3 regions of the Bacillus sp. TCT6 genome follow, and region 2 is predicted to be linked to each of the others. Evidence: a T-box and tRNA genes for the amino acid it is inferred to sense, from the RefSeq annotation. Region 2 holds a T-box; the other regions hold tRNA genes.
What was found. The T-box of region 2 lies ahead of alaS (alanine--tRNA ligase). A T-box ahead of a tRNA ligase gene usually reads a tRNA of that ligase, here a tRNA-Ala.
Positions count from the first base shown of each region.

Region 1: it encodes a tRNA-Ala, which carries the amino acid that the T-box ahead of alaS (alanine--tRNA ligase) is inferred to sense. The anticodon was not compared.
Region 3: it encodes a tRNA-Ala, which carries the amino acid that the T-box ahead of alaS (alanine--tRNA ligase) is inferred to sense. The anticodon was not compared.

Region 1 covers NZ_JBVYHX010000001.1:4,523,277-4,534,157, forward strand. The annotation lists gene AC0ONG_RS23190 (L-lactate dehydrogenase) at 1-728, opposite strand, end outside; gene AC0ONG_RS23195 (TetR/AcrR family transcriptional regulator) at 1,193-1,792, opposite strand; gene AC0ONG_RS23200 (MFS transporter) at 2,114-3,337, shown strand; tRNA gene AC0ONG_RS23205 (tRNA-Glu) at 3,484-3,555, opposite strand; tRNA gene AC0ONG_RS23210 (tRNA-Ser) at 3,561-3,651, opposite strand; tRNA gene AC0ONG_RS23215 (tRNA-Asn) at 3,659-3,733, opposite strand; tRNA gene AC0ONG_RS23220 (tRNA-Ile) at 3,741-3,817, opposite strand; tRNA gene AC0ONG_RS23225 (tRNA-Gly) at 3,828-3,898, opposite strand; tRNA gene AC0ONG_RS23230 (tRNA-Lys) at 3,912-3,987, opposite strand; tRNA gene AC0ONG_RS23235 (tRNA-Thr) at 3,998-4,073, opposite strand; tRNA gene AC0ONG_RS23240 (tRNA-Phe) at 4,088-4,163, opposite strand; tRNA gene AC0ONG_RS23245 (tRNA-Asp) at 4,173-4,248, opposite strand; tRNA gene AC0ONG_RS23250 (tRNA-Met) at 4,252-4,328, opposite strand; tRNA gene AC0ONG_RS23255 (tRNA-Ser) at 4,357-4,449, opposite strand; tRNA gene AC0ONG_RS23260 (tRNA-Ile) at 4,467-4,543, opposite strand; tRNA gene AC0ONG_RS23265 (tRNA-Met) at 4,548-4,624, opposite strand; tRNA gene AC0ONG_RS23270 (tRNA-Ala) at 4,645-4,717, opposite strand; tRNA gene AC0ONG_RS23275 (tRNA-Pro) at 4,733-4,806, opposite strand; tRNA gene AC0ONG_RS23280 (tRNA-Arg) at 4,817-4,890, opposite strand; tRNA gene AC0ONG_RS23285 (tRNA-Leu) at 4,894-4,982, opposite strand; tRNA gene AC0ONG_RS23290 (tRNA-Gly) at 4,999-5,073, opposite strand; tRNA gene AC0ONG_RS23295 (tRNA-Leu) at 5,103-5,183, opposite strand; tRNA gene AC0ONG_RS23300 (tRNA-His) at 5,206-5,281, opposite strand; tRNA gene AC0ONG_RS23305 (tRNA-Thr) at 5,292-5,367, opposite strand; tRNA gene AC0ONG_RS23310 (tRNA-Val) at 5,372-5,447, opposite strand; rRNA gene rrf (5S ribosomal RNA) at 5,452-5,567, opposite strand; rRNA gene AC0ONG_RS23320 (23S ribosomal RNA) at 5,669-8,590, opposite strand; rRNA gene AC0ONG_RS23325 (16S ribosomal RNA) at 8,737-10,288, opposite strand; gene AC0ONG_RS23330 (MgtC/SapB family protein) at 10,694-10,881, shown strand, end outside.
Region 2 covers NZ_JBVYHX010000001.1:4,037,838-4,048,718, forward strand. The annotation lists gene AC0ONG_RS20625 (peptidase U32 family protein) at 1-839, opposite strand, end outside; gene AC0ONG_RS20630 (peptidase U32 family protein) at 858-1,787, opposite strand; gene AC0ONG_RS20635 (O-methyltransferase) at 1,795-2,436, opposite strand; gene mltG (endolytic transglycosylase MltG) at 2,640-3,710, opposite strand; gene AC0ONG_RS20645 (DUF1292 domain-containing protein) at 3,935-4,213, opposite strand; gene ruvX (Holliday junction resolvase RuvX) at 4,226-4,639, opposite strand; gene AC0ONG_RS20655 (IreB family regulatory phosphoprotein) at 4,643-4,909, opposite strand; gene alaS (alanine--tRNA ligase) at 4,986-7,628, opposite strand; T-box leader at 7,669-7,888, opposite strand; gene AC0ONG_RS20665 (PH domain-containing protein) at 8,130-8,474, shown strand; gene AC0ONG_RS20670 (AI-2E family transporter) at 8,519-9,586, opposite strand; gene AC0ONG_RS20675 (hypothetical protein) at 9,763-9,975, shown strand; gene AC0ONG_RS20680 (YrzQ family protein) at 10,022-10,150, opposite strand; gene AC0ONG_RS20685 (hypothetical protein) at 10,169-10,357, opposite strand; gene recD2 (SF1B family DNA helicase RecD2) at 10,485-10,881, opposite strand, start outside.
Region 3 covers NZ_JBVYHX010000001.1:478,459-486,614, reverse strand. The annotation lists gene AC0ONG_RS02330 (SH3 domain-containing protein) at 196-1,350, shown strand; gene AC0ONG_RS02325 (hypothetical protein) at 1,356-1,694, shown strand; gene AC0ONG_RS02320 (DUF3965 domain-containing protein) at 1,935-3,086, opposite strand; gene AC0ONG_RS02315 (CBS domain-containing protein) at 3,408-3,827, opposite strand; tRNA gene AC0ONG_RS02310 (tRNA-Glu) at 3,957-4,028, opposite strand; tRNA gene AC0ONG_RS02305 (tRNA-Asn) at 4,030-4,104, opposite strand; tRNA gene AC0ONG_RS02300 (tRNA-Ile) at 4,116-4,189, opposite strand; tRNA gene AC0ONG_RS02295 (tRNA-Trp) at 4,199-4,269, opposite strand; tRNA gene AC0ONG_RS02290 (tRNA-Thr) at 4,276-4,348, opposite strand; tRNA gene AC0ONG_RS02285 (tRNA-Phe) at 4,359-4,434, opposite strand; tRNA gene AC0ONG_RS02280 (tRNA-Asp) at 4,443-4,518, opposite strand; tRNA gene AC0ONG_RS02275 (tRNA-Met) at 4,522-4,598, opposite strand; tRNA gene AC0ONG_RS02270 (tRNA-Ser) at 4,619-4,711, opposite strand; tRNA gene AC0ONG_RS02265 (tRNA-Ser) at 4,766-4,858, opposite strand; tRNA gene AC0ONG_RS02260 (tRNA-Ala) at 4,879-4,951, opposite strand; tRNA gene AC0ONG_RS02255 (tRNA-Pro) at 4,967-5,040, opposite strand; tRNA gene AC0ONG_RS02250 (tRNA-Arg) at 5,051-5,124, opposite strand; tRNA gene AC0ONG_RS02245 (tRNA-Leu) at 5,128-5,216, opposite strand; tRNA gene AC0ONG_RS02240 (tRNA-Gly) at 5,233-5,307, opposite strand; tRNA gene AC0ONG_RS02235 (tRNA-Leu) at 5,337-5,417, opposite strand; tRNA gene AC0ONG_RS02230 (tRNA-Lys) at 5,433-5,508, opposite strand; tRNA gene AC0ONG_RS02225 (tRNA-Gln) at 5,513-5,587, opposite strand; tRNA gene AC0ONG_RS02220 (tRNA-Tyr) at 5,599-5,682, opposite strand; tRNA gene AC0ONG_RS02215 (tRNA-Val) at 5,691-5,766, opposite strand; rRNA gene rrf (5S ribosomal RNA) at 5,772-5,887, opposite strand; rRNA gene AC0ONG_RS02205 (23S ribosomal RNA) at 5,988-8,156, opposite strand, start outside.

The DNA of each region.
Region 1 (10,881 bases), 490 kb from region 2:
ACACGAAGTAGTGACATACCGATTCCGTAGTAAGTTGCACCTTTACGTTCGATGATATGGTAAGCTGCATCACGTACATTTTCGAAGATTTTATCTAAGTCTTCTTGTTTGTACTGTTCGTTGTTAGCTAAGATTGTTTCTAGTTTTTGTACACCGATAGTAGCGTGGCTCCATACTGGAAGTTCAGTGTCACCGTGCTCACCAACGATGTAAGCATGAACGTTACGTGGATCTACATCTAAGTAGTCACCTAACATGTAACGGAAACGAGCAGAGTCTAAAGTAGTACCAGAACCGATTACGCGCTCTTTCGGTAAACCAGATTCTTTCCAAGTTACGTAAGTTAAAATATCAACCGGGTTAGTTGCGATTAAGAAGATTCCATCGAATCCGCTATCCATAATGCCGCGAACGATTTGTTTAAAGATCTTTGTATTTTTCTCAACTAAGTCTAAACGAGTTTCACCTGGCTTTTGTGGTAACCCAGCAGTGATAACAACTAGATCTGCATCTTTACAATCTGCATAGCTACCGCTCCAAACTTTTGTTGGTGATGGAGAGAATGGTACCGCATGGCTTAAGTCCATTGCTTCCCCTTCTGCTTTTGCTTCATTAACATCTACTAATACGAATTCTTCAGCTACACCTTGGTTGATCATTGAGTAAGCGTAACTACAACCTACAGCTCCTGTTCCTACTAATACTACACGATTGATACCTTTTTTCATGGTAATTTCCCCTCTCTATTGTTCACATATATTTTTTTATGATTGTTTAAGTAATTAATTAAAATACTAATTTAATGTTGTTTAACTTCTTTACATTCATATTGTAGCACGTATTATTGTGAATTACTTCACAATTTATGACCTATTTGTGAACTTTTTCACATAGAGTGTAAAGTTGTTAGATCAGGTGTGGAATCCATACCAAATTAGGTGTTTTCTTTAGATTGTGAATAAAAATGTATGATTCAATTACTCACTGTAACTAAATTCACTTTCTATAATAAAAATCCTAACATTCACAAAAAATGTAATCACATTATAAGATTAAACTGACTGATCACATCATTCCCTTACAAGATGGACGTCAATTAGCTTATATAGAATACGGTTAAATAAATGAATTAGCCTATACTTTATCACCTCCCTTTTAATCATTACTATATATTAAAAAATATCCGTTAAAATTATGCATTCTTTTCTAATAATAAACCATTCAATATAAGTGATAGGCTATGCAAAGCTTTAGACAACCGTGCCTCTGCATCTTCAGAATTCGCAATCCAACAAGCAAGGTCCACTAGTCCGCCATTTATAAATCTTGCTAAAGCTTCACAGTCCGTCTTTTCAATAATACAGTCCTTCATTAATTGCTGAAGCATCTCGGCCATCGTCACTAAACATTGTGACTGTGATGATTGATAATAACTAGTTCCTAATACTGCTGGTGCATCTCGAAGTACGATTCGCTGAATTTCTGGATTAAGTGCCATCGTTAAATATGCACGACAACGCCCAACAAACCCTTCCCATTTTCCTTCCGCTTCATCTGATACTTTCCCTAATTTATTATCCATTTCCATATCAATTTCTTTTACAACTGCTTCTAACAATCCTTTTTTATCACCAAAATGATGATAAATTGCACCACGTGTTAAACCGACAGATGCTGTAAAATCATCCATAGACGTATTTACATATCCAACTGTACCAAAAGCCTCTCTTGCTGCCCACAGCAATTTAGCACGTGTTTCAGTAATCATTTCTGCTCTCGTTTTTTTAATCATCTTTTCCTCCTACTTCTATTCATTCTCTTTATTCAAAATGAATTGCACTATAGTATCGTTCTCTATATAAAAGAATAACTCCTTTAAACATCGGCTCTATCCAGAGATAAAACATTTCAATTGACATACGCTCCGTATGTTAATATGATATTGGCATACGGTGCGTATGTCAATTATTTCTAGCTTACAAGATAATATAACTTCTTACCTATACCCTACATTGACTCACTGCCCCTTTTTATAGAAGGTATTAATGAAACAGAGGAGGAGTTAAAAGAATGAAGAATGTATATGTACACGTCAAATATTGTGGTGATTATCATGTTTAATTCCTACCGTGAGATTTTCAGTGCTCCTGGTACAAAAGGATTCTCATTAGCAGGATTTATAGCTCGTATGCCCATATCAATGATGGGTATTGGTATTGTTACCATGTTATCTCAAGTAAGTGGTGACTATTGGCTTGCTGGAGCTGTTGCAGCTACCTTTACATTATCATCAGCTTTACTAGCTCCTCATATTTCTCGGATGGCTGATCAATTAGGGCAATCTCGCATACTTCTTCCGACTACAGGTATTAGCGTTTTCTTTACAATCCTCTTACTTCTATGTACGAAATATGAAGCTCCTTATTGGACGCTATTTCTATCCGCTTTATGTGCAGGTTGTATGCCAAATATGTCAGCTATGGTACGTGCACGTTGGACTAAACTATACCGCGGATCCCATAAATTGCATACAGCATTTTCCTTCGAATCGGTCGTCGACGAAATTTGCTTCATAATTGGTCCTGTATTATCTGTCAGTTTAAGTGTTATGTTCTTCCCAGAAGCAGCGCCACTTTTATCATCTGTTTTTCTTACAATCGGGGTATGCCTATTTACTATGCAAAAAAGCACAGAACCGCCTGTACACCCTCGCGACATTACAAACAACGGAACAGTATTTAAAATTGGTTCTTTGCGAGTACTAGTATTCACACTCATTGCTATAGGTACTATCTTCGGCACAATAGATGTCGTTAGTGTAGCTTTTGCTGAGCAGCAAGGAAACACAGTAGCTGCTAGCTTTGTACTTTCTGTCTATGCAATCGGTTCATGCCTGGCAGGCCTTATTTTCGGTACCCTTAAACTCAATACCCCACCCTATAATCAGTTTTTAATAGCGGTCACACTTTCCATGATAACAATGCTGCCACTAGTTTTTGTAAACAGTATTACTTGGCTAGTAGTTATTGTTTTCTTTGCAGGGCTATCTGTCGCTCCTACTATGATTATTACTATGGGGCTTGTGGAAAAAATCGTACCTGAATCAAAGATAACCGAAGGAATGACTTGGGCAATTACAGGACTTGGAATTGGAGTCTCCCTAGGATCAGCGATAGCTGGTTTAGTTATTGATAACTTTGGAGCCCATGTAGGATTTAATGTGGCTATTATAGCAGGAGGCCTTGCCTTAACTATTGCACTTTTAGGCTACAAAACTCTTCACTCCGCATATAGTCATGTTGTTATTAAACAAGATGAACATTCAATAGAAAGTTAAAACATATTCAAAAAATAGGATTACCTTTTCTTATGTATGAGAAAAGGTAATCCTATTTTAAACTTATTATTTATAATCTGTCATAGCTTCTTCTATATCTATACACAACAAAAAAGAGATAGCAGATTATGCTATCTCTTTTAGTATGACCCGTACGGGATTCGAACCCGTGTTACCGCCGTGAAAGGGCGGTGTCTTAACCACTTGACCAACGGGCCAGTTCTGGCAGAGAAGAAGGGATTCGAACCCTCGCACCGCGTTCGCGATCTACTCCCTTAGCAGGGGAGCCCCTTGAGCCACTTGGGTACTTCTCTATAAATATGGCTCCGCAGGTAGGACTCGAACCTACGACCGATCGGTTAACAGCCGATAGCTCTACCACTGAGCTACTGCGGAACAATTATGGTGGGCCTAAATGGACTCGAACCATCGACCTCACGCTTATCAGGCGTGCGCTCTAACCAGCTGAGCTATAGGCCCATAATTGAAAAGCGGGTGAAGAGAATCGAACTCTCGACCAGAGCTTGGAAGGCTCTTGTTTTACCACTAAACTACACCCGCATAAAATTGAAAATGGTGAGCCATGAAGGATTCGAACCTTCGACCCTCTGATTAAAAGTCAGATGCTCTACCAACTGAGCTAATGGCTCATTTTGAAAGTGGTGCCGGCTAGAGGACTTGAACCCCCAACCTACTGATTACAAGTCAGTTGCTCTACCAATTGAGCTAAGCCGGCTTGCGACTTCAAAATGGTGGCTCGGGACGGAATCGAACCGCCGACACGAGGATTTTCAGTCCTCTGCTCTACCGACTGAGCTACCGAGCCTTATTAAAATGGCGGTCCCGACCGGGGTCGAACCGGCGATCTCCTGCGTGACAGGCAGGCATGTTAACCACTACACCACGGGACCATTTGGTTGCGGGGACAGGATTTGAACCTGCGACCTTCGGGTTATGAGCCCGACGAGCTACCGTACTGCTCCACCCCGCGATGATATAATATGTAATTTAAGAAAAAATGGAGGAGGTAGAGGGATTCGAACCCCCGCGCGACTCTCGCCGCCTGTCGGTTTTCAAGACCGATCCCTTCAGCCGAACTTGGGTATACCTCCGAGATATAAACCTTTAGTGGTGGACCTTGTAGGACTCGAACCTACGACCGGACGGTTATGAGCCGTCTGCTCTAACCAGCTGAGCTAAAGGTCCTTTATGGTAGCGGCGGAGGGGATCGAACCCCCGACCTCACGGGTATGAACCGTACGCTCTAGCCAGCTGAGCTACACCGCCATAAATGATATTAAAATAAGTGGAGCCTAGCGGGATCGAACCGCTGACCTCCTGCGTGCAAGGCAGGCGCTCTCCCAGCTGAGCTAAGGCCCCATGTTTTTGGGAATATCGGGAAGACAGGATTTGAACCTGCGACCCCCTGGTCCCAAACCAGGTGCTCTACCAAGCTGAGCCACTTCCCGTTAATAAAAGCGCGCCCGAGAGGAGTCGAACCCCTAACCTCTTGATCCGTAGTCAAACGCTCTATCCAATTGAGCTACGGGCGCATATGGTGCCGAGGGCGGGGGTCGAACCCGCACGGTGGTCACCCACCGCAGGATTTTAAGTCCTGTGCGTCTGCCTGTTCCGCCACCCCGGCATGTCATATTGAAAATTGGAGCGGAAGACGGGATTCGAACCCGCGACCCCAACCTTGGCAAGGTTGTATTCTACCACTGAACTACTTCCGCAAGACATGTTTGAGATATTTTATTAAAAGTGCGGGTGAAGGGAGTCGAACCCCCACGCCAAAGGCGCTAGATCCTAAGTCTAGTGCGTCTGCCAATTCCGCCACACCCGCATATTAATATTTTAAGAAAAAATGGGGCGACTGATGGGAATCGAACCCACGAATGCCGGAGCCACAATCCGGTGCGTTAACCACTTCGCCACAACCGCCATGATTTTCTGGTGCCGACTAGAGGACTTGAACCCCCAACCTACTGATTACAAGTCAGTTGCTCTACCAATTGAGCTAAGTCGGCTAAATGGTGGAGGATGACGGGATCGAACCGCCGACCCCCTGCTTGTAAGGCAGGTGCTCTCCCAGCTGAGCTAATCCTCCATTTGCCTGGCAACGTCCTACTCTCACAGGGACAAGGTCCCAACTACCATCGGCGCTAGAGAGCTTAACTTCCGTGTTCGGTATGGGAACGGGTGTGACCTCTCTGCCATCATTACCAGACTGTATTCATTTAAGACAAGAATCATTGTAACTCATTTAACTTTTAAAGTCAACAAGTTTTTTATATTCTTTCAAAACTAGATAACATCGCTTCATATTATATGGTTAAGTCCTCGATCTATTAGTATTCGTCAGCTCCACATGTCACCATGCTTCCACCTCGAACCTATCAACCTGATCATCTTTCAGGGATCTTACTAGCTTACGCTATGGGAAATCTCATCTTGAGGGGGGCTTCATGCTTAGATGCTTTCAGCACTTATCCCTTCCGCACATAGCTACCCAGCTATGCCCTTGGCAGAACAACTGGTACACCAGCGGTGCGTCCATCCCGGTCCTCTCGTACTAAGGACAGCTCCTCTCAAATTTCCTACGCCCACGACGGATAGGGACCGAACTGTCTCACGACGTTCTGAACCCAGCTCGCGTACCGCTTTAATGGGCGAACAGCCCAACCCTTGGGACCGACTACAGCCCCAGGATGCGATGAGCCGACATCGAGGTGCCAAACCTCCCCGTCGATGTGGACTCTTGGGGGAGATAAGCCTGTTATCCCCGGGGTAGCTTTTATCCGTTGAGCGATGGCCCTTCCATGCGGAACCACCGGATCACTAAGCCCGACTTTCGTCCCTGCTCGACTTGTAGGTCTCGCAGTCAAGCTCCCTTATGCCTTTGCACTCTACGAATGATTTCCAACCATTCTGAGGGAACCTTTGGGCGCCTCCGTTACACTTTAGGAGGCGACCGCCCCAGTCAAACTGCCCACCTGACACTGTCTCCCGGGTCGATAAGACCCGTAGGTTAGAATTTCAATACAGTCAGGGCGGTATCCCACCAGCGCCTCCACCGAAGCTAGCGCTCCGGTTTCAATGGCTCCCGCCTATCCTGTACAAACTGTACCAAAATTCAATATCAGGCTACAGTAAAGCTCCACGGGGTCTTTCCGTCCTGTCGCGGGTAACCTGCATCTTCACAGGTACTATAATTTCACCGAGTCTCTGGTTGAGACAGTGCCCAAATCGTTACACCTTTCGTGCGGGTCGGAACTTACCCGACAAGGAATTTCGCTACCTTAGGACCGTTATAGTTACGGCCGCCGTTTACTGGGGCTTCAGTTCAGAGCTTCGCTTACGCTAACCCCTCTCCTTAACCTTCCAGCACCGGGCAGGTGTCACCCCCTATACTTCGCCTTACGGCTTCGCAGAGAGCTGTGTTTTTGCTAAACAGTCGCTTGGGCCTATTCACTGCGGCTTTCCGTTAAGAAAGCACCCCTTCTCCCGAAGTTACGGGGTCATTTTGCCGAGTTCCTTAACCAGAGTTCTCTCGCACACCTTAGGATTCTCTCCTCGCCTACCTGTGTCGGTTTGCGGTACAGGCACCTTTTATCTCGCTAGAAGCTTTTCTTGGCAGCGGGGAATCAAAGACTTCGCTCCATAAGGAGCTTCCCCATCACAGCTCAGCCTTTACGATAAGCGGATTTGCCTACTTATCAGCCTAACTGCTTGGACGTGCACAACCAATCGCACGCTTCTTCTATCCTTCTGCGTCCCTCCATTGCTCAAACGATAAAGAGGTGGTACAGGAATATCAACCTGTTGTCCATCGCCTACGCCTGTCGGCCTCGGCTTAGGTCCTGACTAACCCTGAGCGGACGAGCCTTCCTCAGGAAACCTTAGGCATTCGGTGGACGGGATTCTCACCCGTCTTTCGCTACTCATACCGGCATTCTCACTTCTAAGCGCTCCACCAGTCCTTCCGGTCTGACTTCACTGCACTTAGAACGCTCCCCTACCACTGATACCATTGGTATCAATTCGCAGCTTCGGTGGTGTATTTAGCCCCGGTACATTTTCGGCGCAGAGTCACTCGACTAGTGAGCTATTACGCACTCTTTAAATGGTGGCTGCTTCTAAGCCAACATCCTAGTTGTCTAAGCAACTCCACATCCTTTTCCACTTAATACACACTTTGGGACCTTAGCTGGCGATCTGGGCTGTTTCCCTCTTGACTACGGATCTTATCACTCGCAGTCTGACTCCTAAGGATAAGTCATTGGCATTCGGAGTTTGACTGAATTCGGTAATCCGATGAGGACCCCTAGTTCAATCAGTGCTCTACCTCCAAGACTCTTACACTTAAGGCTAGCCCTAAAGCTATTTCGGGGAGAACCAGCTATCTCCAGGTTCGATTGGAATTTCTCCGCTACCCACACCTCATCCCCGCACTTTTCAACGTGCGTGGGTTCGGGCCTCCATTCAGTGTTACCTGAACTTCACCCTGGACATGGGTAGATCACCTGGTTTCGGGTCTACGACCACGTACTAAACGCCCTATTCAGACTCGCTTTCGCTGCGGCTCCGCCTCTTCAGCTTAACCTTGCACGGGATCGTAACTCGCCGGTTCATTCTACAAAAGGCACGCCATCACCCATTAACGGGCTCTGACTATTTGTAGGCACACGGTTTCAGGATCTCTTTCACTCCCCTTCCGGGGTGCTTTTCACCTTTCCCTCACGGTACTGGTTCACTATCGATCACTAGGGAGTATTTAGCCTTGGGAGATGGTCCTCCCAGATTCCGACGGAATTTCACGTGTTCCGCCGTACTCAGGATACATTCAAGAGAGAACGAAGTTTCGACTACGGGGTTGTTACCCTCTACGACGGACCTTTCCAGGTCGCTTCGTCTACCTCGTTCCTTTGTAACTCCGTATAGAATGTCCTACAACCCCAAGAGGCAAGCCTCTTGGTTTGGGCTATGTTCCGTTTCGCTCGCCGCTACTCAGGAAATCGCATTTGCTTTCTCTTCCTCCAGGTACTTAGATGTTTCAGTTCCCTGGGTCTGTCTTCCATACCCTATGTATTCAGGTAAGGATACCATACCATTACGTATAGTGGGTTTCCCCATTCGGAAATCTTCGGATCAAAGCTTACTTACAGCTCCCCGAAGCATATCGGCGTTAGTCCCGTCCTTCATCGACTCCTAGTGTCAAGGCATCCACCGTGCGCCCTTTCTAACTTAACCAAACTAAAATTAAAAAAATATGAGCTACACTGTTATCTAGTTTTCAAAGAACATACATTTATATATGAGAGATAGTTCTCTCAAAACTGAACAAAACGAAACACGGAAACTTATATTGATAAGCAGCGCTTATCAATTCTCCATAGAAAGGAGGTGATCCAGCCGCACCTTCCGATACGGCTACCTTGTTACGACTTCACCCCAATCATCTGTCCCACCTTAGGCGGCTGGCTCCAAAAAGGTTACCCCACCGACTTCGGGTGTTACAAACTCTCGTGGTGTGACGGGCGGTGTGTACAAGGCCCGGGAACGTATTCACCGCGGCATGCTGATCCGCGATTACTAGCGATTCCAGCTTCATGTAGGCGAGTTGCAGCCTACAATCCGAACTGAGAACGGTTTTATGAGATTAGCTCCACCTCGCGGTCTTGCAGCTCTTTGTACCGTCCATTGTAGCACGTGTGTAGCCCAGGTCATAAGGGGCATGATGATTTGACGTCATCCCCACCTTCCTCCGGTTTGTCACCGGCAGTCACCTTAGAGTGCCCAACTTAATGATGGCAACTAAGATCAAGGGTTGCGCTCGTTGCGGGACTTAACCCAACATCTCACGACACGAGCTGACGACAACCATGCACCACCTGTCACTCTGCTCCCGAAGGAGAAGCCCTATCTCTAGGGTTTTCAGAGGATGTCAAGACCTGGTAAGGTTCTTCGCGTTGCTTCGAATTAAACCACATGCTCCACCGCTTGTGCGGGCCCCCGTCAATTCCTTTGAGTTTCAGCCTTGCGGCCGTACTCCCCAGGCGGAGTGCTTAATGCGTTAACTTCAGCACTAAAGGGCGGAAACCCTCTAACACTTAGCACTCATCGTTTACGGCGTGGACTACCAGGGTATCTAATCCTGTTTGCTCCCCACGCTTTCGCGCCTCAGTGTCAGTTACAGACCAGAAAGTCGCCTTCGCCACTGGTGTTCCTCCATATCTCTACGCATTTCACCGCTACACATGGAATTCCACTTTCCTCTTCTGCACTCAAGTCTCCCAGTTTCCAATGACCCTCCACGGTTGAGCCGTGGGCTTTCACATCAGACTTAAGAAACCACCTGCGCGCGCTTTACGCCCAATAATTCCGGATAACGCTTGCCACCTACGTATTACCGCGGCTGCTGGCACGTAGTTAGCCGTGGCTTTCTGGTTAGGTACCGTCAAGGTGCCAGCTTATTCAACTAGCACTTGTTCTTCCCTAACAACAGAGTTTTACGACCCGAAAGCCTTCATCACTCACGCGGCGTTGCTCCGTCAGACTTTCGTCCATTGCGGAAGATTCCCTACTGCTGCCTCCCGTAGGAGTCTGGGCCGTGTCTCAGTCCCAGTGTGGCCGATCACCCTCTCAGGTCGGCTACGCATCGTTGCCTTGGTGAGCCGTTACCTCACCAACTAGCTAATGCGACGCGGGTCCATCCATAAGTGACAGCCGAAGCCGCCTTTCAATTTCGAACCATGCAGTTCAAAATGTTATCCGGTATTAGCCCCGGTTTCCCGGAGTTATCCCAGTCTTATGGGCAGGTTACCCACGTGTTACTCACCCGTCCGCCGCTAACTTCTTGAGAGCAAGCCCTCAATCCATTCGCTCGACTTGCATGTATTAGGCACGCCGCCAGCGTTCATCCTGAGCCAGGATCAAACTCTCCAATAAAGTTAGTTTGTCTAGCATCTAAAAATAAAAATTGACGTTTCACGTTGTTTGTTTCGTTCAGTTTTCAAAGAACTACTTGGTCGCTCATTTGCGACTTCCTTATGTTAACATCTTCGTTTTTCGATGTCAACTAAGTTTTTCAATTTCTTTTTTGTCGTTTTCTGCGTTTCCGCATCAGCGACGGTTATTAATATATCATGGTGAAAAATGAAATGCAACACCTTTTATATACTTTTTTAAAAACTGCCCACATTTCTTTTTTAATATCATATACTTAAACGAAATATCTCTTTCATGTATGATTAATTCCTACATATATTTTATATAAAGTTACTCTATCAAAAAACGTTTCTTTCTATAATAAGCGTTTTATTCATATACCATATCATACAAGGAGGAATATATATGGACTATACCGATTTATTAATCAAACTAGGTCTCTCGGCTATTTTAGGATTTGCCATTGGTTTAGAACGCGAATTAAAACGGAAACCACTTGGTTTAAAAACGTGTTTAGTTATTTCTATTATTAGTTGCCTCCTAACAATTGTTTCTATTAAAGCAGCTTATAACTTACCACATACCGATCATAT
Region 2 (10,881 bases):
ACAGTCGCTACGTAATGGATTGATTTCATACGTCCTTCTACCTTTAAGCTATCGATTCCAATTTCAATCATTTTCGGAATTGATAAAATTAAATTTAGATCTTTTGGACTCATCGCAAAGTGAGCATCTTCTTCTTGGAATAGAGGAAGCTCTTTTGCATCTTTATGTTGTGATACTGTTTGAACTAAATCATAATCCCAGCGGCAAGATTGGCAACAACCGCCACGATTAGAGTCACGCGCTGTCATATGGTTACTTAATGTACATCTTCCTGAATATGCGATACACATTGCACCATGGACGAATGCTTCAATTTCAATATCCACTTTTTCTTTGATTTCTTTCATTTCTTCATAGCTTGCTTCACGAGCTAATACAAGACGATGTAAACCCTCTTCTTTCCAATACTGTGCTGCTTTCCAGTTGGATAGTGATTGCTGTGTGCTTAAATGCACCTCAACAGAAGGCGCTACACGTTTACAAGTCTCAATGATAAGCGGATCAGCAACGATAATCCCCGTTACGCCAGCTTTTTCAATCCCTTTTAAATATTCCTCTAGCCCGTCCATATTTTCATTATGTGCAAAGATATTTGTTGTTACGTATATTTTTGCTCCATACTTCTTTGCAAACTCAACGCCTTCTGCCATTTCTTCTAGCGTAAAATTACCTGCATTCGAACGAAGACCAAATTCTTGTCCACCTAAATATACAGCATCTGCCCCGTAATGGATAGCTACTTTTAATTTTTCTAAGTTACCCGCAGGGATTAACAGTTCAGGTTTCTTCACAATAACACGTTTGCCATCGATCACTCGTGAAATTTCTTGTACAGTCATTTCCTACACCCTCCTCGTTTAGTAAACCGTTTCTTTAAAGAAGAATCCTGTGTCTAACGGACGATTTACTGGTTGCATTTCTTCTATTTCTTTATATAGAGCATCTTTCAAGTCATAATATGCATCACGATCTTCCACACATAAATCAATCGCTTGACGATATTTCTTCGTTACTTCAATAATGTATTCAGAGCTTTTTAGTACACCATCGATTTTTAAGCTGTCAACTTCAGCTTCGATTAGTTCCTCTAATTCATCGATGAAACAAATATCGTTCGGACTCATAATATGAGTACCATTTTCATCTTCATAAATTGGATATTTATTGTTACGCTCTGGGTCATATAAGAACATATTCTCTTCATATTTTTTCTTTTCAATGTCAAGATTACGTCCTTGATACTCAAAGTAATTTCCTACTAATGAACGCTTCGATTGGAACATACAAGTCATACCGTGAATTTGTACTTCTAGTTCCACTTCAGCATTTTCTTTTAAATCAACAATTTCATCTAAGCTCAGCTCACGAGCTAATACAGCGCGCTTCGCTCCTCTTTGTCCCCAGTAATTACAAGTGAACCAGTTTGTTGCTGTCGTTTCTGTATTCCAGTGCAACTGCATATTTGGCGCTACTTCGCGAACAGCCATTAATACTGCTGGATCTCCGAAAACAATTGCATCTACATTTACTTCATTTAAAAATGAAACGTAATCTGTTAATTCTTCTACTTTATCGTTGTGGAACATAGCGTTCATGGCTACGTATACTTTCACACCATTTTCATGTGCAATCTTCACAGTTTGTTTTACATCTTCACGTGAAAACTCCCCTGCTAAACGTAAACCAAACTTTTGCTCACCGATCATTACCGCATCTGCTCCTGCTTTCGCAAGAAGTTCGATATCCGCCACCGCTCTTGGCGTTACTAACAATTCAGGTTTCTTCATACCTTGGTCACCCTCTCTTTTTACTAACAGCTACTCCATCACCAATTGGGAAAATCGTTGTATCGTATCCTTCATGGTTCATAAGCCACTCATTGTACGTCTTAATACGACGGATTAAACCACGTGTACGTCTGTTTTCAATTTTCTCTTTTGTCGTTACAAGACCATGGTACATAACATTATCTGAAATAATTACGCCACCAGGATTTAATAACGGTTCATATAAGTCAAAAAAGCGACGATACTGTCCTTTTGCTGCATCAATAAAAATAACGTCAAATGTCCCGTGTTCTTTTACTTGTTCACCTGTCTCTAACGCATCACCGTAAATAACTGAAATACGATCTGTTACTGGGGAACGTTCTATATATTCAAGTGCTTTTTCATATCGCTCACGATTGCGCTCAACTGTCACAATACGTGAATTTGAAATAGCTTGCATCATACGAATACTAGAATAACCGATTGCTGTTCCAAGTTCTAAAATGCTTTTCGGTCCAATTAAACGTAAAAATTGCAGCATAAATTCCATTCCAAGTCGATCCATAATCGGCACATGATTTTCTGTTGCATATTCTTCCATTTCAAGAATTAATTTATCTTTCGGATCAATAAATGATAATAGGTACTCGTTAACTGCATCCTCCATAAATGGTCCTCCTTATTTACATGGAGAAGTGCCTCTATGACGTCTTTTCCCACATAGAATGCAATAAAAATACAAGCCAGTTTTACCCTTAGCTTGTACGTCCCGTTTTGATATTAAAAACGATTCTTCTGCCAGTTTTTAACCCGATATATTTTACCACAAAAAAGAGGGATGTGCGACTTTTTTCGCTATCCCTCCCCATTTCACTGTTTTTTCGTAATGTATTTTTGCTTTAATGCATTATGCTCTTCTAATGTTTTCGCATAGTACACTTCACCACTTGGTGCAGCTAAGAAATAATAATAATCTGTTTGCGCAGGTTCTAACGCAGCTTCCACTGAATGTTTACCAGAGTTTGCGATCGGCCCTACCGGCAATCCTTTTACAACATACGTATTGTACGGTGAGTTGACCTTTAAATCTTCGTATAATACACGTTGTTTATGCTTTCCAAGTGCATATAATACCGTTGGATCCGTTTGAAGCGGCATACCTTTCTCTAAACGATTATAAAAGACACTAGAGATCTTTTGACGATCTGTAAAACCAGTTGCCTCTTCTTCAATAAGTGAAGATAATGTTAAAAGCTGATGAACATCCCAGTTCTTTGCTTTCATTTTTGCCTCATTTTGAACAATGATTGCATTTGTTTTCTCAAGCATCGGAATTACGATTTCTTCTAACGTCGTATCTTTCTTATAAAATGAATACGTCGCAGGATATAAATAACCTTCTAATGGGTATTTAATATTACTATCAAAGATTTTATCCGTTAATAACTTCGGATACTTTTGCTGCATTTTTTGAATAAATGCTTTATCGTTTAATTGACGCGTAACATCATCTTTATTCCACTTTAGTTCTGCCGCAATCGTTTCTGCAATTTCAGTTACTTGAGCTCCTTCTTTGATCGTCACTTTATAAAGAGCTGGACGATGCACGTTGCCAGATGACATTTGTTCGATAACATCTTTAGCATTCATCGAAGGATTTAATAAATATGTACCTGCTTGTAAATTTTTCGATTTAGCCTTTGTATAAAAACTAAAAACTGTACCGTTTTTCACAGCGCCTTTTTCTTCTAAAATTTCTCCAATTTTACTTGTAGATGATCCTTTCGGAATTTCTACTTCAATCTCTTTTTTATTCCCGCTATCAACTGGTCCTAATGCGGATGAAATATACGCATAGACTGAACCACAAACTAAAAGCAGTGCAATAATCGAAAATAAAAAGATGCGTCTACGCTTCTTTTTCACTTGATTCTCTATCAAAACTCTTCCTCCTTATTCAATTGTAGACCATATGTATATGTTTCTATACAGCATGATGGAAAGCCACAACAAATTCGCCTATCTTTTTTAGTATCCATTTTATTTTTCTACAATCCGTCTCATTATACTACAAAGGATTACACAGTTTCGACAAAAAATCTTTCATTTTACATATAAATACAAAAAAAAGATGGACTGTATGTCGTCCATCTTTTCAGTACTTATTATTCAGCTTCTTGCTCATCAGCAAGAGTGTTGAACATTTCTTGTACCATTTCCCACTCTTCTTCAGATTCGATTGGAAGTAAACTTCCGCCCTCTTCTTCATTTTGCTCATAAGCCATTGCATCATAAATTTGGTCTCCATCTTCGTCTACTTCACCGATTGGAGAGAAGACTACGTATGATTTTTTACCAAATTTTTCAGCATCAAAAGTGAAAATAATTTCACATAAATGTTCGTTACCTTTTTCGTCTACAATTGTAATTTGATTTTCTTCCATTTTGGTCACCTCTTATTTACTATCTAAAAATCCTTGTAAGATTACGACTGCAGCCATCTTATCGATTACTTGTTTTCGCTTCTTACGGCTTACATCCGCTGAAATGAGTAGACGTTCCGCTGCCATCGTCGACAAACGCTCGTCCCACATTACAACGTCTAATTGTAACAGCTCTCGTAGGTTTTCTGCAAATTGTTGGCACGCTTCACCACGTGGGCCAATTGTACCATTCATATTTTTAGGTAAACCTACTACTATTTTGTCCACATTGTACTGCTTTACTAACTCAGAAATACGATCAAAACCAAAGTGACCTCGTTCTTCGTTAATCTTAATTGTTTCTAATCCTTGTGCTGTCCAGCCCATTTCGTCGCTCATTGCAACTCCGACTGTTTTTGTACCTACATCTAAACCTAATATCCGCATAAACTACTCCTCACGATGATGTTTCAAGTAAGACTTCACAAGCTCTTCAATGATCTCATCACGTTCAAGCTTACGAACGATGCTTCGTGCATCTTTATGGCGAGGTATGTATGCTGGGTCTCCACTTAATAAATAACCGACGATTTGGTTAATCGGATTATAGCCTTTTTCTTGAAGTGCATCATACACAGTTAAAAGTACATCATTTACATGGACACTCTGTTTTTCATCTTGAATGCTAAACTTCATTGTTTTATCAAAACCGTCCATTTCAAGCACCTCACTTATATAGTAAGTATAGGGAGAAGAACTTCTCCTCTCCCTACCATTGTACACTACTATCTCTTTATTTTGAAACAGATTTAACGTACTCTTGTACAAATGCTAAAGCTTCTTCGACTTGAGCTGGGTTTTTACCACCTGCTTGTGCCATATCAGGACGGCCACCACCGCCACCGCCGCAACGAGAAGCTACTTCTTTCACAAGTTTACCAGCATGGTAACCTTGGCTAATTAAGTCTTTCGTTACACCTGCTAGGATGTTTACTTTATCGTCATTAACAGACGCTAATACAACAACTGCTGACTCTAATTTATTTTTTAGATCATCCATCATCGTACGTAAGTTGTTCATATCTGCAACATTTACTTTCGCTGCTAATACATTCACACCATCAACTGTCATTACAGAATCAGTTAAGTTTCCAGCTTCAATATTGCTTAATTTCGCAGCAAGAGATTCGTTTTCTTTTTGAAGTTGTTTCACTTCAGCAAATAGACCATCAACTCTTGTTAAAATATCTTTCGGATTTGTTTTCATTTTTCCTGCTGCTTCTTTTAATAAACCTACTTGATCGTTCATTAATTCGTATGCAGACTTACCAGTTACCGCCTCAATACGACGAGTTCCTGCACCGATACCAGACTCAGCAACGATTTTGAAAATACCGATAGAAGCTGTATTATCAACGTGACAACCACCGCAAAGCTCTAAGCTGTAATCGCCAACTTGTACAACGCGTACAACATCTCCGTATTTTTCACCGAATAATGCCATTGCGCCCATTTCTTTTGCTTCTCCGATTGATTTTTGAGAAATCTCAACGTTAATACTTTCCCAAATTTTCTCGTTTACCATACGCTCAATTTTTTCTAATTCGTCAGCTTGCACTTGACCGAAGTGAGAGAAGTCAAAGCGTAGACGTTCAGAAGTTACAAGAGAACCTGCTTGATTAACATGCGTTCCAAGTACGTCTTTTAATGCTTGGTGTAGTAAGTGAGTTGCTGTATGATTTTTCACAACGCTACTACGGTTTTTCGTATCGATAACAGCTTTCACAGCTGCATCTTTCGTTAACGTGCCTTCTTCCACAGCTACTTTGTGTAAGTTTTGACCATTTGGTGCTTTTTGTACGTCTTTTACAAGAACTTTCACGCCGTCAGCAAGAAGGTAACCACGGTCAGCAATTTGTCCACCGCTCTCAGCGTAGAATGGTGTTACGTCAAGAATTAACTGTCCTTCTTCCCCTGCTTGTAAGCTATCTGTGTACTCACCGTTTTTCACAAGTACAACAACGTTACTTTCCGTTGCAACTGTACCGTAACCAACGAACTCACTCGCTACTTTAACTTCTCCAAGTACACCGCCTTGAACTTGCATTGAGTCAACGTCTTGACGAGCAGCACGTGCACGCTCACGTTGTTTTTCCATTTCATTTTCGAAGCCTTCTTGGTCAACTGTCATACCAGCTTCTTCTGCATATTCTTCTGTTAATTCGATTGGGAAACCGTATGTGTCATATAGACGGAACGCATCTACTCCAGAAATAACAGTTGTTTTTTCTTCTTTTGCTTTTGCAATAACTTCAGCTAAAATTGCTTCACCATCATGAAGTGTTTCATGGAAACGCTCTTCTTCATTTTTCACAACTTTCGCAATGAAATCTTTCTTTTCAAGTACTTCTGGATAGAAGTCTTTCATTACTTCTCCAACAACCGGTACCAATTCAAACATGAATGGACGGTTAATGTTTAATTTCTTCGAATAACGAACAGCGCGGCGTAATAAGCGACGTAATACATAACCACGACCTTCGTTAGATGGAAGAGCACCGTCACCAACAGCGAATGTTACTGTACGGATATGGTCAGCAATTACTTTGAATGCCATATCTTTTTCTAAATCGCCATTACGATATTTCTCACCAGAAATTGATTCTGTTGCACCAATCATCGGCATGAATAGGTCTGTATCAAAGTTTGTAGGCACATCTTGAACGATAGATGTCATACGTTCTAGACCCATCCCTGTATCAATGTTTTTCTTAGGAAGTGGTGTATATGAACCGTCTGGATTATGGTTAAATTGAGAGAATACAAGGTTCCATACTTCTAAGTAACGCTCGTTTTCTCCGCCTGGATATAATTCTGGGTCACTAAAGTCATTACCGTAAGCTTCCCCGCGGTCATAGAAAATCTCTGTATTCGGTCCACTTGGTCCTTCACCAATATCCCAGAAGTTTTCTTCTAAGCGGATAATACGCTCTTTTGGAACGCCCATTTTTTCATTCCAAATTGTGAATGCTTCTTCATCTTCTGGATGGATTGTAACTGATAGTAATTCTTTATCGAATCCGATCCATTTGTCGCTCGTTAAGAATTCCCAAGCCCATGTAATTGCTTCTTCTTTGAAGTAATCACCGATTGAGAAGTTTCCTAACATTTCAAAGAATGTATGGTGACGAGCTGTTTTCCCTACGTTTTCAATATCGTTTGTACGAATTGATTTTTGAGCATTTGTAATACGTGGATTTTGTGGGATTACACGTCCATCAAAATATTTTTTTAATGTAGCTACACCACTATTAATCCATAGAAGAGATGGATCTTCATGTGGAACTAGTGATGCACTAGGTTCTACTGCATGTCCTTTTTCTTGGAAAAAGTCTAAAAACATTTGACGAATTTGTGCGCCTGTTAGTTGTTTCATTGTATTTTCCTCCTTAAATATAAAAAACTCCCGTCCCTATAAAAGGGACGAGAGTTAACTCGCGATACCACCCTAATTATGAATTGATTACAATAACAATCAATTCATCACCTCATGGTGCCGTAACGTGGCAAGACGGCAGTGATTAGCTGCTCTCAGGATTAGCTTTCTGTTACCCTTCATTTAAAGCTTCTTTCAGCCATATGGAAGCTTCTCTCTATAAATGGACTGTAACGTACTTGTTCCGTCATTGATTTAATGTATTATATGACTAAATATAATAGAATTCTCTTAAGTTTGTCAATGTAGATAATCATTTATATTGTATTAATTGCTTATTTATCATAGGTATTCTACTATTCATTCTTAACAGCCTTTTCATATATTATGCGTTTATTAACAAATCGGAATCTCCTTACAAGAATAATTTATAAAAAATTATAAATATTACCTTTTTTGCTATAATTAAATTGTTGTTAATAAAATAAAGGAGCGATCACAATGACAACCTTACTTAGCAAAGCTAAAAACATATTAGCGACTAACGAAACAATATTACTTTACGCAGCATGTTCATTAGACATATTTATTTATCGTTCCGTCGCGAGACCAGGCCTATTGATTTTAACGAACAAAAGGCTATTCTTTTATGGACCAGATGTAAGTAACAATCCAATATTTGAAGAGTACTCTTTCGCAAAAATTTCTAATCTAAAAGAACAAAAGCGTCTTTTCAACAATCAAATTGTATTTATGTATGATAACGAATGGAAAAAAATAAAACATATTCAAACAAATGATGTGAGCTCCCTCGTTCAAAAGATACACGAGCAGATTTCTAAATAAATATACGATTAGCCCTCTATTTCTTACATAGAGGGCTTCTATACTTACACATCTTCTTTTTTCAAGAGAGGCTTCACATGAACAATGACGGTGCGAATAACTGCTAAGATGGGAACCGATATTAGTAACCCTACAATACCAGCTACTTCCCCTCCAACTAGTAATGCAAGCATAATAATAACGGGATGCATACGAAGTGACTTACCAACAATGTAAGGCGATAAAATGTTACTTTCCACAAATTGCAAAATAGCAATCGTAATACCCGCCTTAATAAGTAAGCTCGTTGATACTGTTGCTGCAATCATTAACGTCGGGATCGCTCCTAAAATAGGGCCGAAGTACGGGATTATATCCGTTACCCCAATAATAATACCAAGCAATAATGGATATTTCATACCGATAAACCAAAAAGAAAGAGCTGATACTCCCCCTAATACCAAACAAACAAATAACTGTCCTCGAATATAACTTCCAAGTGACTTATCAATTTCTTTCGCAAGCATTTGCCCCGTACCTCGCCATTTACTTGGGACTAGTTTCCAAAAGATATGATAAAACTCACCATAATCTTTTAATATGTAAAATACAATGAACGGTATTAAGAAAATAATGAGCAATGAATCGAGTACACCACGAGCTGTACTCATCACTTTATTTAAAAGCGCTTGAATCTTCGTTTCCACACCCACAAAAAGTTGTTTCACCTTTTCATGAATGAACGAAGGGAAATTCGCTGTTTGTTCTGTAACGCCATCCATCCACGAATCGTACATCTTTGTAAACTGCGGAAATTGTTCATTAATCTCTTGTAACTGTTTAATAACGACTGGCGTTCCTTTATAAATCCCATAACCAATTCCGCCAAAGAAAAGGATATAAATAAGCAAAATGGCAAGTGTACGGGGCATCCCTTCCTTATGGATTTTTTCAATTAAAGGGTGCAATAAATACGCAATAAAACAAGCGATAAGAAATGGCGTGATTGCTACTTTAAATACAAAAATAATCGGTGCCCATAGTGGCTTAATTTTTAAAAAGACGAGCAAACAAAGAAAAACAAGTAATAATAATCCTAAACGATATATCCAAATGATTTTAAGATTCTTCACATGAAAAACCTCCTCCACCTTTATTTTGAAAATAAATGGGGTAGGTTATGTGCGAAACTTTTAAAATCTTTTCATACGGACCATACTGTTTTTTAAAGACGTACATATAAATAACATAACAAGGACAACCACCCCTGAGAATACAGCATGAATTAATATAATCAGGAGGGCTAATTATGGTTTTGTTTATGCTTGGATTATCAGCACTTTTTATGATTCTTGAATGGATTTGTATCGGGTTTGGTATTTGGAAGGGGTTCTTTATTCGTTCCTCACGTAAAGAAAAAGCGAAGCAATTATGGCAGTATGGAATACTCGGCGTTGGCTGCTACGGTCTATCTTATCTTTTCTCAGAAATCGGACTTTTTTATTTGCATATGAGCGCATAAAAAAACTCCCTCGTCAATAAGGGAGTTTTTCACTTTATCGAAATGATTATAAGTAAGATTTAATCATCTTACGTGCTTTTTTCATATTGCGTTTTGAAAATACATCTTGCTTACGAGCATATTGATATGCTGCAGCTCCAACACCTAATGCGATTAATGAATTGCGTAGATTCAAAGTAAATCCCCCTTTTCGTTATCCGATCGTTCTTTCATTCTCATCAAATAAATCATCAAGAGAGCTTAATGAACCATCTTCCTCAACTTGATGCGTATGGATTTTCCCCTTTGAAACCGATAATTCGATATAACAATTCCAGCAATAAAATTGGTTGACACCTATTTTTCCAATGTCTTTCCCTTTGCAATTTGGACAAATGAACATATGGCTTTCATCTCCTTACAGTCTCCCAGATTCTATTCGCCATTATGTCCAAACTGCATTCGTTTATACATCGCTGGAGCCTTTCAACGCTATGCGTTTGAAAGTTTCACTATATAATTTCACCTTGTTACATGAAATCATACGGTGAAATGTTTTCCACGTCCATTTCTTCGCCATTAACTGTGACCATCTGTACTTCTCCTTGTGATTCCTGCAAGCGACTAGCCAAAGTTGTTTGACGCATTGCATCATCAAGGCGATTTACACCGGATTTGAAAGCTGCTTCCTCCCCGCAAATAATAAGGAACTTCTTACTTCTTGTAATGCCCGTGTAAATTAAATTACGACGTAACATACGGTTGTAACTTTTCACGATCGGCATAATAACAATCGGAAATTCACTACCTTGTGATTTATGAATGGAACAACAATATGCATGCGTAATTTGATTTAAATCGGGCTTTGTATACGTTACCTCAATTCCATCAAATGAAACGATAATCATATCTTGTTGCTCAACGTTT
Region 3 (8,156 bases), 3.6 Mb from region 2:
TATCAAAGTTATACAATACATACATTCTATTTTAGAAAATAAAACCCCAATTAATTGCATAAGAAGGAATCATTATCCTCAAAAAATTTATTTTTATATTGATTTCATATTACATTTATGTGAATACACCCACTATATTATATCTTTATACTATAATAAAATTACAACTATACAACTAGAGGAGGTCTCTATTCCATGAATATGAAAGCTACTGCTTTAACAGCAACTACTGTAGCGATTGCTTCTTTACTTCCTTCTATGGGTGAAACAAATGTACAAAAAGCAAACGCTGAACAATTATCTAATATTAAAACTGGGTATGTCAAAGTCGATCAAGTAGCATTACATACAGAAGATAACGTAAAAAGCACATCAATTGATACAATTCGCTTTAATACAAAAGTGAACATCCTTGAAACAACTAATGAGTGGTATAAAGTATCTGTTCATAATAAAGTAGGTTATGTACAAAAAGATGCTATTTTACTAAAAAACAAACTTCATTCTAATGATCAATACATCGTTAATGCTAATGCATTAAACGTTCGCTCTGAACCTAATTTAGAATCTTCCATTTTAGATGTATTACCAAATGGCAAGTTTATTACCGTTCAAGAAGATCAAGGCGAATGGTATAAAATATCGCATAATGGCCAAACAGGTTACGTACAAAAAGCATTCATCTCTAATGGTTCACAACCCTTAGTAAAAGGAATCACCGTTCAAAATAATACAAAATATACTGTTGCAACACCTAATCTAAATGTACGTAGCAACGCTAGTACAAGTAGCGCTCTACTCGGTTCATTACAAAACGGTACACAAGTACAAGTAGTAGAAACTGTAGGAACTTGGTATAAAATTCGTTTTGGCACAGGATACGGGTATGTAGCAAAACACTATGTAGTACAAAATCAACCACAAGCTAAAACAGATCAACCTTCATCAATTCCAGCTGCTTTCAAATTCCCTGCTCAAGGAAGAATTAGCTCAACCTTTGATATACGCTGGGAACAAATGCATTATGGTATAGATATTGCCGCTCCAGGAAACGTCTCTATCCAAGCTGCTGCTGCAGGTAAAGTTGTGAAATCTTATTATTCAGCTAGCTATGGCAATGTTGTTTTCATTGCGCATCAAATCAATGGGAAATTATATACAACTGTTTATGCTCATATGAAGGATCGCACTGTACAAGCTGGTGATCAAGTACAAACTGGACAATTAATAGGTCATATGGGAAACACAGGTCATTCATACGGGCAACATCTTCATTTTGAATTACATAATGGAGAATGGAATTTTGAAAAAACAAATGCAGTAAATCCACTGCCATATTTAGTTAGGTAAATTGTATGCCACGCAATATACCTCTTATAATTGAATACGTAGCCTTTTTAGGTTTAATCTGTTGTTTAATCATTTACAATACAAACATTGTATTTTTATCTATTATTATTGCTTTTGTTGCATTAGAAATTATGATGGAATCATTTCAAGTGCAACTAAAACAAAAAATTGCCCATATTTATAATGCTATTTTTCTTTTGAGTGCTCTCATAACAAATATAATTAGTAATGGCTTTTATTTATCTACTGTATTTCCAGTATTCTTTATGGCTGTTTTATTATTTGTAGCTAGATATATTAATGTCCCTTATAAACAAAAACAAGAACAAGAACACGAAGCTTAGAAAGAGGAGACACTGTGTACCAATCTTTCAAAGATACTCCAATAAAATACATATTGAATTTGTATAAGAAAGCCAATACTTTTTTTGGTATACAAGGAAGTTATACTGCACAACTTCTCCTATATGGAATGTTGTTTCTTGTCTTAATCATTTTCTCCTTGTTTTACTAACAAAAAAGGATCTCACATAAACTGGAGATCCTTTTTAATTTATATTAATTTTTCATATCGAAAATATTGTTTATCCACAAGCATATTTTTCATAAATAAAGCTCAGATTATATTTTTTCTCTAAGCTCATTCGTTGTTCATCATCGCACCAATAGAAAAGAATATCATGAATCGTTGCATAACGCTTATTTTTAAGAAATAGCCTAAAGAATGATGGTAAACAATCATGTAATTGTATAAATATATAATTGCGTAGTGTTTCTTCTTTATATTCAATGCCCTTACAAATATACAGTAATTCTTCACAATAATATGCATGCTGTGGAACTTGTATCATTTCGAAAAATGGCACATAAGATAGTAGCTTTCCAATAAAATGACCATATCGATCCATTACTCCTATCGTCATATGCTCCATCATTTCTTTCATCACATATAAATAATCATCTACATGCGTTGTCTTTAATGGGTCTAAGCGATCGGAAATTTGAGATAATACAGCTCTTTGACATGCTAAAACTGCCTGACTAGGTCCATAATATGATAGGAAATCTGTACACTTACGATATTTCCGTAATAAATCATGTGTATACAAATCATATACAAAAGTATTACAATACATTGCTAAACTCATCATATCACTATTTAATTGCTCTTTTGATAATGATTTCGCTCTCTTGCACATATAAAAGAATGTAAATTCCAATACTTCTTTATGAGATAATAAATGTTTACAATCGGTTATACACTTCTCATTAAATTTAACTCTATCCCAAATTTCAATATCCCTATCTGTCAATTCACCTATACGATATTTAATAATTAAATAATTTAAAGCAACTGATTGCGTCAAAAGATCCCATGTTTCATATTCCAATGAAGTATGAACAAACTCAGCTAATCCTTGCGCTATCATAAAATCATTTGCCTCTTCATACCAACCAATCTCTTGGCATAAGCGAAGAATACGCACTAAAGTTGGAATTTCATCTTTATGAAACTGCGGTAATTTCTTTGCTTTATTCATGCCATATACGATAAATGCCGCTAAATTTTCTTCTTTATAAAATTCTTTCTCTTTCCATACTAATATAGTTCGTTCTTTCCCCTCACCTTTTGGGTGACAAGGTACAAGCAAAGAAAATAATTCAGCGAAATTATTTGGTTCTATATATGTATCTGTAACCAAATTCCAATTTGGATCGCCCTGTACAGCCTTCATATAATTCCCCTTCCCTTTTCATCTATGTAGGAAATATTAATTTATTATCGCACCACTAAAAATTAATATTGTTATATTCAAAATCTATCATAATACTTATATCTATCAGTATATCATCTTTTCTCTTATTAAAAATTAAGAATAACAAATTTTAAAAAAATGTCGAAATTATTAACCGTATCCTTATTATATAATGTCTCAGATACATCACGCTAACATATTAGTTTAATCCATATATGCTAGAATAATGCATCTGAACTTTATATATAATTTAGCTCTTTATGAGTGACCATTAAACTCTCGGTTAATTAAAGTTTCAATTTACTCTGTACGCTCTGAGATTTCGCTCAAGGCAAATCCAGCTTGATCATCTGCTGATTCCCTTATAGCTAAATCTCCTAGTGCTAACATGCCAATAAGCTGACCACTATCAACTACTGGTAACCGTCTAATTTGATACTGTGCCATTAGCTCTGTAGCTTTTTCAATAGAATCATTTGGAGAAACTGAGATAATATTTGTTGTCATTACATTTGTAATTTTATTAGATCCAGGATGTTTTTCAGCAATCCCTCGAACAACTAAATCTCGATCAGTAACAAGCCCAACAACTTGCTCATTTTCAACAACAGGAATTAATCCAACCGATTCTTCCTTCATTTTTACAGCTGCCTCATATACATTGTCTAGCGGTGTACAATGTACAATATGGGTACTCATTAAGTCTCTAACTTGTGTCATTATTTATTTCCTCCTTTTTATACATACCATAGCTTTTCCAAAATTCCTTTATTTATTTCTGGAAAGTAACATTATAAAAAGGATTAACAAAATAAAAAAGAGCCAGCATAATGCTGACTCTTTTTTGTATGACCCGTACGGGATTCGAACCCGTGTTACCGCCGTGAAAGGGCGGTGTCTTAACCACTTGACCAACGGGCCATGGCTCCGCAGGTAGGACTCGAACCTACGACCGATCGGTTAACAGCCGATAGCTCTACCACTGAGCTACTGCGGAATAATATATGATGGGCCTAAATGGACTCGAACCATCGACCTCACGCTTATCAGGCGTGCGCTCTAACCAGCTGAGCTATAGGCCCATATACTTACAGGGGCAGTAGGAATCGAACCCACACTGGAGGTTTTGGAGACCTCAGTTCTACCTTTAAACTATGCCCCTAAATGATGCCGGCTAGAGGACTTGAACCCCCAACCTACTGATTACAAGTCAGTTGCTCTACCAATTGAGCTAAGCCGGCATAAAAAAAATGGTGGCTCGGGACGGAATCGAACCGCCGACACGAGGATTTTCAGTCCTCTGCTCTACCGACTGAGCTACCGAGCCAACATAAATGGCGGTCCCGACCGGGGTCGAACCGGCGATCTCCTGCGTGACAGGCAGGCATGTTAACCACTACACCACGGGACCATTTGGTTGCGGGGACAGGATTTGAACCTGCGACCTTCGGGTTATGAGCCCGACGAGCTACCGTACTGCTCCACCCCGCGACAATATTAAATTTAAAAAATGGAGGAGGTAGAGGGATTCGAACCCCCGCGCGACTCTCGCCGCCTGTCGGTTTTCAAGACCGATCCCTTCAGCCGAACTTGGGTATACCTCCATGAAGGAAAAATAAATATTTTATTATTATATGTCTAAACCATTTAAAAGAAAATGGAGGAGGTAGAGGGATTCGAACCCCCGCGCGATTCTCACCGCCTGTCGGTTTTCAAGACCGATCCCTTCAGCCGAACTTGGGTATACCTCCGAGACATATATTAAATAAAGTGGAGCCTAGCGGGATCGAACCGCTGACCTCCTGCGTGCAAGGCAGGCGCTCTCCCAGCTGAGCTAAGGCCCCATGTTTTTTGGAATATCGGGAAGACAGGATTTGAACCTGCGACCCCCTGGTCCCAAACCAGGTGCTCTACCAAGCTGAGCCACTTCCCGTTAATAAAAGCGCGCCCGAGAGGAGTCGAACCCCTAACCTCTTGATCCGTAGTCAAACGCTCTATCCAATTGAGCTACGGGCGCATATGGTGCCGAGGGCGGGGGTCGAACCCGCACGGTGGTCACCCACCGCAGGATTTTAAGTCCTGTGCGTCTGCCTGTTCCGCCACCCCGGCATGTCATATTGAAAATTGGAGCGGAAGACGGGATTCGAACCCGCGACCCCAACCTTGGCAAGGTTGTATTCTACCACTGAACTACTTCCGCAAGACATGTATGAGTTGTTTTATTAAAAGTGCGGGTGAAGGGAGTCGAACCCCCACGCCAAAGGCGCTAGATCCTAAGTCTAGTGCGTCTGCCAATTCCGCCACACCCGCATGTTTTATTAAAAATGGTGAGCCATGAAGGATTCGAACCTTCGACCCTCTGATTAAAAGTCAGATGCTCTACCAACTGAGCTAATGGCTCTTAATGGCTGGGCTAGCTGGATTCGAACCAGCGCATGACGGAGTCAAAGTCCGTTGCCTTACCGCTTGGCTATAGCCCAATAATTAAGAATGGTGGAGGGGGGCAGATTCGAACTGCCGAACCCGAAGGAGCGGATTTACAGTCCGCCGCGTTTAGCCACTTCGCTACCCCTCCGACATATATGGTGGAGGATGACGGGATCGAACCGCCGACCCCCTGCTTGTAAGGCAGGTGCTCTCCCAGCTGAGCTAATCCTCCATTTTGCCTGGCAACGTCCTACTCTCACAGGGACAAGGTCCCAACTACCATCGGCGCTAGAGAGCTTAACTTCCGTGTTCGGTATGGGAACGGGTGTGACCTCTCTGCCATCATTACCAGACTGTATTCATTTAAGACAAGAATCATTTTAACTTATTTACTTTTGAAAGTCAACAAGTTTTTATATTCTTTCAAAACTAGATAACATTGCTTCATATTATATGGTTAAGTCCTCGATCTATTAGTATTCGTCAGCTCCACATGTCACCATGCTTCCACCTCGAACCTATCAACCTGATCATCTTTCAGGGATCTTACTAGCTTACGCTATGGGAAATCTCATCTTGAGGGGGGCTTCATGCTTAGATGCTTTCAGCACTTATCCCTTCCGCACATAGCTACCCAGCTATGCCCTTGGCAGAACAACTGGTACACCAGCGGTGCGTCCATCCCGGTCCTCTCGTACTAAGGACAGCTCCTCTCAAATTTCCTACGCCCACGACGGATAGGGACCGAACTGTCTCACGACGTTCTGAACCCAGCTCGCGTACCGCTTTAATGGGCGAACAGCCCAACCCTTGGGACCGACTACAGCCCCAGGATGCGATGAGCCGACATCGAGGTGCCAAACCTCCCCGTCGATGTGGACTCTTGGGGGAGATAAGCCTGTTATCCCCGGGGTAGCTTTTATCCGTTGAGCGATGGCCCTTCCATGCGGAACCACCGGATCACTAAGCCCGACTTTCGTCCCTGCTCGACTTGTAGGTCTCGCAGTCAAGCTCCCTTATGCCTTTGCACTCTACGAATGATTTCCAACCATTCTGAGGGAACCTTTGGGCGCCTCCGTTACACTTTAGGAGGCGACCGCCCCAGTCAAACTGCCCACCTGACACTGTCTCCCGGGTCGATAAGACCCGTAGGTTAGAATTTCAATACAGTCAGGGCGGTATCCCACCAGCGCCTCCACCGAAGCTAGCGCTCCGGTTTCAATGGCTCCCGCCTATCCTGTACAAACTGTACCAAAATTCAATATCAGGCTACAGTAAAGCTCCACGGGGTCTTTCCGTCCTGTCGCGGGTAACCTGCATCTTCACAGGTACTATAATTTCACCGAGTCTCTGGTTGAGACAGTGCCCAAATCGTTACACCTTTCGTGCGGGTCGGAACTTACCCGACAAGGAATTTCGCTACCTTAGGACCGTTATAGTTACGGCCGCCGTTTACTGGGGCTTCAGTTCAGAGCTTCGCTTACGCTAACCCCTCTCCTTAACCTTCCAGCACCGGGCAGGTGTCACCCCCTATACTTCGCCTTACGGCTTCGCAGAGAGCTGTGTTTTTGCTAAACAGTCGCTTGGGCCTATTCACTGCGGCTTTCCGTTAAGAAAGCACCCCTTCTCCCGAAGTTACGGGGTCATTTTGCCGAGTTCCTTAACCAGAGTTCTCTCGCACACCTTAGGATTCTCTCCTCGCCTACCTGTGTCGGTTTGCGGTACAGGCACCTTTTATCTCGCTAGAAGCTTTTCTTGGCAGCGGGGAATCAAAGACTTCGCTCCATAAGGAGCTTCCCCATCACAGCTCAGCCTTTACGATAAGCGGATTTGCCTACTTATCAGCCTAACTGCTTGGACGTGCACAACCAATCGCACGCTTCTTCTATCCTTCTGCGTCCCTCCATTGCTCAAACGATAAAGAGGTGGTACAGGAATATCAACCTGTTGTCCATCGCCTACGCCTGTCGGCCTCGGCTTAGGTCCTGACTAACCCTGAGCGGACGAGCCTTCCTCAGGAAACCTTAGGCATTCGGTGGACGGGATTCTCACCCGTCTTTCGCTACTCATACCGGCATTCTCACTTCTAAGCGCTCCACCAGTCCTTCCGGTCTGACTTCACTGCACTTAGAACGCTCCCCTACCACTGATACCATCGGTATCAATTCGCAGCTTCGGTGGTGTATTTAGCCCCGGTACATTTTCGGCGCAGAGTCACTCGACTAGTGAGCTATTACGCACTCTTTAAATGGTGGCTGCTTCTAAGCCAACATCCTAGTTGTCTAAGCAACTCCACATCCTTTTCCACTTAATACACACTTTGGGACCTTAGCTGGCGATCTGGGCTGTTTCCCTCTTGACTACGGATCTTATCACTCGCAGTCTGACTCCTAAGGATAAGTCATTGGCATTCGGAGTTTGACTGAATTCGGTAATCCGATGAGGACCCCTAGTTCAATCAGTGCTCTACCTCCAAGACTCTTACACTTAAGGCTAGCCCTAAAGCTATTTCGGGGAGAACCAGCTATCTCCAGGTTCGATTGGAATTTCTCCGCTACCCACACCTCATCCCCGCACTTTTCAACGTGCGTGGGTTCGGGCCTCCATTCAGTGTTACCTGAA